4 regions of the Lysinibacillus sp. ACHW1.5 genome follow, and region 3 is predicted to be linked to each of the others. Evidence: riboswitches for the same ligand, from Rfam matches in the RefSeq annotation. Region 3 holds a riboswitch; each other region holds the start of a gene.
What was found. Region 3 has a riboswitch for cobalamin ahead of cobT (nicotinate-nucleotide--dimethylbenzimidazole phosphoribosyltransferase). Riboswitches for the same ligand answer to the same signal wherever they lie in the genome.
Positions count from the first base shown of each region.

Region 1: linked by a shared signal. The riboswitch ahead of L6W14_RS02500 (ABC transporter substrate-binding protein) and the one ahead of cobT (nicotinate-nucleotide--dimethylbenzimidazole phosphoribosyltransferase) in region 3 are both predicted to bind cobalamin.
Region 2: linked by a shared signal. The riboswitch ahead of L6W14_RS10215 (hypothetical protein) and the one ahead of cobT (nicotinate-nucleotide--dimethylbenzimidazole phosphoribosyltransferase) in region 3 are both predicted to bind cobalamin.
Region 4: linked by a shared signal. The riboswitch ahead of L6W14_RS11075 (glutaredoxin family protein) and the one ahead of cobT (nicotinate-nucleotide--dimethylbenzimidazole phosphoribosyltransferase) in region 3 are both predicted to bind cobalamin.

Region 1 is NZ_CP091777.1:531,552-533,752, reverse strand. Features, by position in the region: gene L6W14_RS02505 (FecCD family ABC transporter permease) at 1-354, opposite strand, end outside; gene L6W14_RS02500 (ABC transporter substrate-binding protein) at 351-1,319, opposite strand; cobalamin riboswitch at 1,456-1,639, opposite strand; gene L6W14_RS02495 (acyl-CoA dehydrogenase family protein) at 1,697-2,201, opposite strand, start outside.
Region 2 is NZ_CP091777.1:2,075,111-2,077,311, reverse strand. Features, by position in the region: gene L6W14_RS10220 (elongation factor G) at 1-320, shown strand, start outside; gene L6W14_RS10215 (hypothetical protein) at 457-1,212, opposite strand; cobalamin riboswitch at 1,438-1,622, opposite strand; gene L6W14_RS10210 (GNAT family N-acetyltransferase) at 1,836-2,201, shown strand, end outside.
Region 3 is NZ_CP091777.1:1,182,778-1,184,978, forward strand. Features, by position in the region: gene L6W14_RS05475 (ABC transporter ATP-binding protein) at 1-684, shown strand, start outside; cobalamin riboswitch at 781-957, shown strand; gene cobT (nicotinate-nucleotide--dimethylbenzimidazole phosphoribosyltransferase) at 1,049-2,104, shown strand; gene L6W14_RS05485 (trimeric intracellular cation channel family protein) at 2,156-2,201, opposite strand, start outside.
Region 4 is NZ_CP091777.1:2,248,989-2,251,189, forward strand. Features, by position in the region: gene L6W14_RS11065 (SHOCT-like domain-containing protein) at 1-188, shown strand, start outside; gene L6W14_RS11070 (hypothetical protein) at 198-479, shown strand; cobalamin riboswitch at 824-1,002, shown strand; gene L6W14_RS11075 (glutaredoxin family protein) at 1,120-1,344, shown strand; gene nrdI (class Ib ribonucleoside-diphosphate reductase assembly flavoprotein NrdI) at 1,341-1,700, shown strand; gene nrdE (class 1b ribonucleoside-diphosphate reductase subunit alpha) at 1,697-2,201, shown strand, end outside.

The sequences.
Region 1 (2,201 bases), 650 kb from region 3:
AAAGGTTGGCAGCGCATACAAACCGACAACAGGTATAGAAATACTAAAAAAGATCGTTAAAACAGCACCAACAGAAGCCCCTGATGAAACCCCTAGTGTATATGGATCTGCTAATGGATTTTTTAATAAACCTTGGAAAGCTGCTCCAGCAATAGCTAGAGATGCGCCTACTAGTCCCGCTAATAACACGCGAGGCAAACGAATTTTCCAAAAGATATTGGCGGCTGTTTCATCAACCGCCTTATTCCACAATACTTCTAATGGAATATGAACCGAGCCTATCGCTACGCCACACCAGATGCTAATAAGAAGAAGCGTACATGTTAATGTATAGGCTAGTGCTATGTTTTTCACTTAAATACCTCAGGATAGATTGCTTTTGCTAATTCTTCTAGACCTTCAGCTAAACGTGGCCCTTGACGACTTGTCGTACTTTCATCTACCTGCACAATCGCATTATTTTTTACGGCATTAATCGTATCAAAGCCCGCACGTTTTGGTATTTTCGTTAAAATATCTGGTACATAATGATATGTCACCACGATGACATCTGGATTTTTTGCGATAATTTGTTCTGCATCAATTTTATACCAATTATCGCCATCTACAGCTACATTCTCTGCATTAATCATTTCAAGCATCGCGTTCATAAATGTACCATTGCCAGCTGTATAAATATCTGGCTCATCTGATGCTTCAACTAACACTTTTTTGGGTTCAACATCCTTGACTTTAGACAAAACTTCTTCTACTTTTGCCTTCATATTCGCGACAATTTTTTCTGCCTCTGGTAATTTCCCTGTAGCACGTCCCAGTTGCTCAATTGTTGTATATGTTTCATTAAAGTCTTGTGCATTTTTTACAACAAATACTTTCAAACCTGCTGATTCAAGCTGTGCAATAGCCTCTTCTGAAAGAGACATGCTAGATTCGTGTGAAAAAACGATATCTGGTTTTAAAGCAATAATTTTTTCAATATCGTATTCCATACCGCCAACCTTATCCTTCTCAGCTGCCTCTGGCGGATAATCGTCGTTGTCCGTAACACCAACTATTTCATCATTTAAACCTAGTCCAAAAAGGATTTCCGTATTACTCGGAATAAGTGAAATAATTTTCTCAGGAGGTGCTTCAAGTGTAATGTCCTTACCAAGGGCATCTGTTATCGTCATTGGGAATGTTGCTTCATCCACCTGGGCTGTTTCTTGCTGTGTTTGCTGCTCGTTAGATGGCTTGTTATCTTTTGCTTCCTGCCCACAAGCAGCTAGCAAGCCTACTGCTAAAAATGCTGATAATCCTATTTTCCAAAATTTCTTCATGTGAATCCTCCTTCGTTGATCCGTGCGACATTTCGCTTTATTCTACATCAAAATAAAACCCCTCATCTTTGATCGATGAGGGGGCAAAATCGCACCAAAAAAACTGATACAAAATCCACCACCCTATCCTCGTAGGTTGTCATGTCGTTATAAAGGCAGGTCTCCTGGCTAGTGCTACTTGCGATTTTTCAAGCCTTCCCGAAATCTTCAGTGGCATCATTTGAAAAAACTCACACTTACAGTGGCGGGACCGCATCGGAATTACACCGATTTCCCTTTTCACTTTACTTAAGTAAAGAACCTTTATAATATTCAGTTGATTTCATTATACATGAAAATGAAAGAAGTCGCCTCCATTCAAGACGACTCCCCGGCCATTATACAATTTCAGAAAAGTATTGAACTGTTTTCATTTGTGCACCCATTTCTCTTAATGACCATGTCTGCTCTAAATAAATGTCCGCTAGTTTTTCATATTTCCCACCAAATTTATGTGCCCACTCAACCGCTATGACACTTTCATAAAGGTGCGCCATTTTTTCCGCCACACCTTTTGCTTCAAAAGTTTTCGTTGCTTCGTCTAAAGCGCTAAAAATTTGGAGTTTCACAGACATATTCGCCAATTGTTCTTTAACAATTTGTACTAATGAACTGTTAGCTAATTTGTCTAATCGTTCCTCCATCTCCTGTACAAACAGTTCATGGGCATGAAACTTATCTACTAAACGAATGAGTTCCAAGGCCAAAATATTAGCCGTCCCCTCCCACACCGTCAATACTTGCGCATCTCTTAATAAGCGAGGCGTTACAAAGTCTTCTATATAGCCATTACCTCCATGTAATTCAATTGCCTCACTAGCATAGTGAACAGCTTGCTCTGCC
Region 2 (2,201 bases), 890 kb from region 3:
TGACTGATATTCAGCAAGCAGCAGGCACGTTCGATGACCCGATTTTATCCGAAACGGATGTTATCCTAACAGGTCGTGCACCTGTTGCCACTTTAATGAGCTACAGTACAACCTTTGCCGCCTATACAAATGGGAAAGGTGCACTCACACTCCAATTTGATGGCTATGATGTGTGCCATAATACAGAGGATGTGATTGCACAGATTGGCTATGATAAAAATGCCGACCCTGAGTATAGTTCCTCTAGTATCTTTTGTGCTAAGGGCAAAGGATATTCGGTTCCATGGCAAGAAGCACAGGCAGCCATGCATTGCCTGTAGGGTGGGCGCTTCTGGTATTTTCTCGGCTTCCACGGGTATCCATCGCTCTAGCGCGGGTATTTCTTGCTTGGGCATCAATATATCTCTACCCTACAACAAGATATTACAAGCCCTCCAAAAAATGGAGGGCTTGTTTTTATAGTGCACCGACAGCTTTCTTTGTTGGATTGTCCAACAAATATGCGGGTTCAACTATTACATAGTCATGCTTGTTCGTAAAATCAATGAGTACCTTACCAGGTTGACTTTTTAATAGTTGTAGATGATCAATTAATTGCAGTAAAAGCTCGTGACCGTTGCCACGTGGATGCCAGTTGAAATGATAATCATTTAACGCTTGCACCGCTTCAATAAATTGGGCATATTCCTGCTGCACAAATGCAATGAGTTTGTCATGATGAGATGCTAAATCATATAAATATGTTTCGTAAAAGCGCATGACAATCGAGCATAATAAGTCATTGACACGAGCGGCACTTAAAACAGGCTTGGGCTCCAATGATAGACGGTCGAGGTTGGGCTTTGCGCGTGTAGAATCAATGCGCGTAATTAAGTGATACGCTTCTCCTTTGACCTCATAGACAATCGGATTGGTCGGCATGTACATCATAAAACTATTCGTCTTTGTTTTTAGTTCATCTGCTATGGCTGCTTTCGCTAAAAGATGACCGTCCACATCCCCATTTTGTATCCAAATAATTTCTTTATTATATAAGATTTGCTCAAAGAAGCGATCATTGCGAATCAGCTTCGTTGCTAATAATTGATCGATCAGAGACTCGACCACCATTCTTGTTTTCGCTTTCTTGGCAACTTCTGTGCGTGGTTGCTTACAAATGTTCAGATCTTCATAAGGCGTTTCCAACGTTGTCGTTACATGAATATTTGTCATACGTGCATCCCCTTTGCGTACATATTTTCAAAACAAAAAGGACTCCCTACTTTTGAGGAAATCCTTCATTTTATCTTCTTTCATCACACAATGCCAAACAAACCCTAAGTATGTGTGAACGAGTTCGATTATGAACCCTTTCATTTACTATGGGCGTTTGACGTACTGTGACGAACAGAGCATTCTGTTTTGTCAACATGCCACCTCCTATTCCTCGTAGGTTTATGGTGTGTACTCGTAACAGGCAGGTATCCTGACTCATGGTCATCGCCACTTTTCCCCTTCCCATCATTTGACAGTGGTTGCTGAAAAGTCGCTCACATTTACAGTTGCGGGACAGTGTCGGATTCACACCGACTTCCCTTTTAAGCAAATTGCACGCAATTTACACCTATTACTACACGCTATTCAGTTGTCATAGGAATCGAGTGTACTCCACATTCCTATTAGATTACTAAAATCAATTTTAAAGTAGTGTTTTTCTAAAGTCAAATATCATAATATTTTCCAAACTACTAATAAAGTTATAGGGGGATATAAAAAAGGTGAACTGCGTATTTTTTATCTTTCATTGACTTTATAATGAAAGATAGTGTACTTCTAATAGTGGAAGGATGAAAAATATGAAAACAAGTCAACAATTAGTAACGAGTAATTTAGAGGAAAAAATGAAACTATTTACTCGAGCCGTTTCTGGACAAATTATAGAGGAAGCTCATTTTGTCATAGCCAATACAAATATTCCAACTGATACATTTAATTTGTTAGTAGCGAAATCGCCTATAATTCATAAGGAAAATCATCTTAAACAAAGGATTAATCATTTCATTGTGAATAAACTTCCCTTCAGCACGTGGGTGGATGCCAACTATCTAAGCGATGATTGGCTACAACTGATAAAAGACTGCAATTTACAGGAAGCTGAACGAAATATGATGATGAAGCTTGACCATACACTTCACACAGGTCCACGAATTTCCAATTATCTT
Region 3 (2,201 bases):
ATAGTATTACGGAATGTAAGCTTTACCTATACTAATGCATTATCTCCAGTTTTAGAAAATATAAATCTCCAAATACCTTTGAAGAAAATTGTATTGATTAAGGGAGAAAGCGGATCAGGTAAATCGACATTATTGAATATATTATCAGGTTTATACATTAATTATCAGGGTGAAATATTTCTATCCAATCAAAATATTAGATATATTCCTATTGATGTTTATAGAAAAAGGGTATGTTTGGTAACGCAAGAGCATTTTATAATGACAGGGACAATAAGGGAAAATTTGTTATTAGCAAAGCCGAATGCAACGGACGAAGAATTAATTCAAATTTGTAAAATGGTTAACATTTATTCATATATAGAAACGTTGGACTATAAATTTGAAACTCTTATAGGGCATAACGGGCTTGAATTATCTACTGGGCAACAGCAAAGACTTTCAATAGCAAGATCGCTTCTAAGAGATGCGGATATCTATTTGTTTGACGAGATTACTTCTGCGCTTGATAAAGACAATCAAATAAATATAGAAACATTACTTTTATATTTAAATAAAGAAAAACAAAAGACTGTTATATTGGTTACTCATCACCCTGTTTTAATAAGTGAAGCAGATAAAATTTTTGAAGTTGATAAGCATCAAGTGAATGAGAGGGATTCATTAGTTGTTACAAGCTCTTGATAAGCCTATATTGTTTGAATAGGTGGTGTTACTAAGTTAACACTCAAAAAATTTTTTCCTCTTGACACTAAAAAAGTTGTAAAGTAGATTTAACATAATTACATAAAAGCAATAGGTGCCCACTAGGGAGAATAGGGAATAAAGTGAAAAGCTTTAGCGGACCCGCCACTGTATAAGGGAATTTCATAGTGTATGCCACTAGCAAATTGCTGGGAAGGTACTATGAGGTGTTGAACTTGAGCCAGGAGACCTGCCTACATGCTTTAGAAGATATAGATGATGGAAAAGTCTGTAGTTTATTTGTCATGACAATAAACTACAGACTTTTTATTTTGTCTTAATGAGAACGAGAGGAGAAATAATCATGCAATTATTACAAGACACGATTCAAAACATTCAGGGGGCTGATATGAAAAGTATGGAGCAAGCCAGAAAGCGGATTGATGCGCTTTGTAAGCCCCCAGGTAGCTTGGGTAAACTAGAATCACTTGCCGTACAGCTCTCTGGTATAACAGGACAATTATATCCGATGGTCGACAAAAAAGTGATGATTGTCTGTGCTGCAGATCATGGTGTTTGCGAGGAAGGTGTAACCACGAATCCACAAGATGTTACGGTCTTTCAAACATTAAATTTTCCTAAGGGGGGTACAGGCGTTTGTGCGATTGCTGGCATTACCAATGCAAAGGTGGTCACAGTAGATGTTGGGGTAAAAGGAGATATTCCACTTGATGCAGGTGTCCTTATTCATAAAATTAAATATGGTACAGATAACATGGCACAAGGTCCCGCTATGACCAAACAAGAAGCCATTCAATCGATAGAAGTAGGAATCCGTGTGGCCACTGAGGAAATCATAAAAGGTGCTGATGTACTTGGGACTGGAGAAATGGGCATCGGCAATACAACACCAAGTGCTGCGATATTAGCTGTTTTGACGGGATGCAACCCTATCGAAGTAACGGGGTTTGGTGCAGGAGTAGGCCAAGGAGGCATTGCCTATAAAGCGGCAGTTATTGAAAAAGCAATTACCTTAAATAAGCCTAATCCAAATGATGTTATTGATGTTCTGGCTAAGGTTGGAGGGTTAGAGATAGGGTCGATGACAGGTATTATTCTTGGCGCAGCTGCCCATCTTAAACCCGTTGTCATTGATGGATTTATTTCGACTATAGCCGCCCTCATTGCTTATAAGCTCGAACCAAAAGTAATCGATTATATCATTCCTTCCCATGCTTCAGAGGAACCAGGGGCAAAAATTGCCGCTGCCTTACTAGGCATTGAACCAATGTTGCACATGAATATGCGTTTAGGCGAAGGTTCTGGAGCAGCCTTAGCCTTTCCTATTTTAGATGCAGCTTGCTCGATGATGAAAAACATGGTGACTTTAGAAGAATCAATGCAGTTGTTAAAAAGATAAAAACAATAAAACAGCCAATGACTTAATTTTTGGTCATTGGCTGAATGGTATTTATGCACGATTTAATTTTCGTAATGGCAAGCGCCACTTCATCATA
Region 4 (2,201 bases), 1.1 Mb from region 3:
CAATTAAACTTGTCAAAGCCGTATTGATGGCAGGACACAGCATCGCTGCAAGTATTCCGCAATCGGAAAAATACGTAAAAGATATCGACATCAATCTTCTTCTTGAAGCGATTGAAAATGAACTAGATGGACAAATTGTAGATATAAAATCAGCAAACGGGGATTCCGTTGCAGTCTTCATTGAGTAGAGGCGACGAATGATGCATGTAAAAGTGAAAGCAAAAGACGTTCGCTTTACCGTCCCTGTTCCCTATACTGTGCTAACCATTATCCTCTCCATTTTAACTTCTAAATGGATACAGCAACAAGCCAATAAGTGGACAAAGGCATACTTCGATAAAAAGAAAATAGACTTTACCTTTCCGCTCATCGACAAAGAAATGCTAAAGCCGATTATCAAGGAACTACAAAATTATAAAGGACTTGTGCTAGTCGATGTCAAAGCTCAGGACGGGACTGAGGTTAAGGTTAGACTATAATCCCAATGATAGAATGGTAAGAGCATGTTATGATAAAAGCATGCTCTTTATTAATGTAATGATCATTATTTCAGGACTTACGATAGAGACAACTAATTTTCAATGGTACATAAAATAGAAGATTTCTTAAAACTACAAATTAGAATTCAAGATCCATTTTAATAGAAAATCACGTACATCGTTAAAAATAGATTTTTGATTTGGGTATAAGTGATTAGTGGTAATCTATTTGGAACTACATAATTTAAAATACTGAATAATCCAAAAATAAAGAAGTTTAGAATCATGATTTACTTTTCATTTGAAGGATGGTACACTTAAAAATATTGAACAACAACTATATATTGTGTTCGTTTTACAAAGGTACTACTACATGTAGTTTAAAAGGGAAGTTCGGTACAATTCCGACGCTGTCCCCGCAACTGTGAAGCTGACGATGATTACAACCACTGTGCATTGGCATGGGAAGGGAATCAGAGAATGAAGCAAAGCCAGGAGACCTGCCTTTATAAAACAAATTTATCATTTCTTCGGGGATTAAGAGATGGGAACGTCAGTATTTTTGGTATGTTAACGTTTCCATTTAGCCTATCTCTCTAGAGGAGATAGGCTTTTTTATTTTATGAAAAGAGGGATTTCTATGAAACTTTATACGAAAACAATTTGTCCAAAATGCCTATGGGTAAAATCTGAACTACAACGTGCAGGACTTGAAGCTGAAATTGTTAACATCGATCACGATGAACAAGCAAAGCAAACGATTATTGACGCAGGTTTTTTAAGTGTGCCTGTTTTAGAGATGAATGAAACTTTTATAGGAGATGTTCAGGAAATTGTTTCTCAAATTGAGTTGATTGCCCTATGATTGTTTACGCGAGTCGTACAGGTAATGTCCGAAATGTTGTATCCAAATTAAAGGCAGAATGTATCGAGCTCTCGGAAGAATTGCGATTGAACAAGCCATATCTCTTAATTACCTACACAGATGGTTTAGGTGACATTCCAGCAAAGGTACAACGTTTCTTAGAAAAAAACAGGGATTTTTGTAAAGGAGTAGTTGCCAGTGGTAATAGTAACTTCGGTCATCATGTATTTGGTGCTGCTGGTGAGAAAATCGCTGCTACCTATCATGTACCCTTAGTAAGGAAATTAGATTTACGAGGTAATCAAACGGATTACGAAGCAATACAAACGTTTTATGAAACGAGGGTAATGAGATGAAAACCTATTTAAAGCTTAATAATGACGTACTGAATCGTTATAGTACAACTGGATTACTGGAGTTAGAAAAGGACCGCGAAGCTACGCGCCGCTACTTTTTAGAGTATGTTAACGTACGTTTGCGTTATTTTATAGATATTGAAGAAAAAATCCGCTATTTAGTTGATGAGGGCTACTATGAGAAAGCCTTTATCGACATGTACGAAATGGAATTTATTAAGAAGCTGTACAAGAAAGCCTATGATTATAATTTCCGCTTTCCATCCTTTATGAGCGCAAGCAAATTTTACGATAGCTATGCTATGAAAAGTCGTGATGGGGAAGAGATCTTAGAAAAGTATGAGGATCGTATTGTCATTATTGCTTTGTATTTAGCTCAAGGAAACACGGCTTTAGCAGAACGCTCTGTCGAAGCAATGATGGAAGCCTATCAGCCTGCAACACCAACTGCTTTAAATAGTGGTAAGAAAGCACGTGGTGAATTAGTCAGCTGCTTTAAAT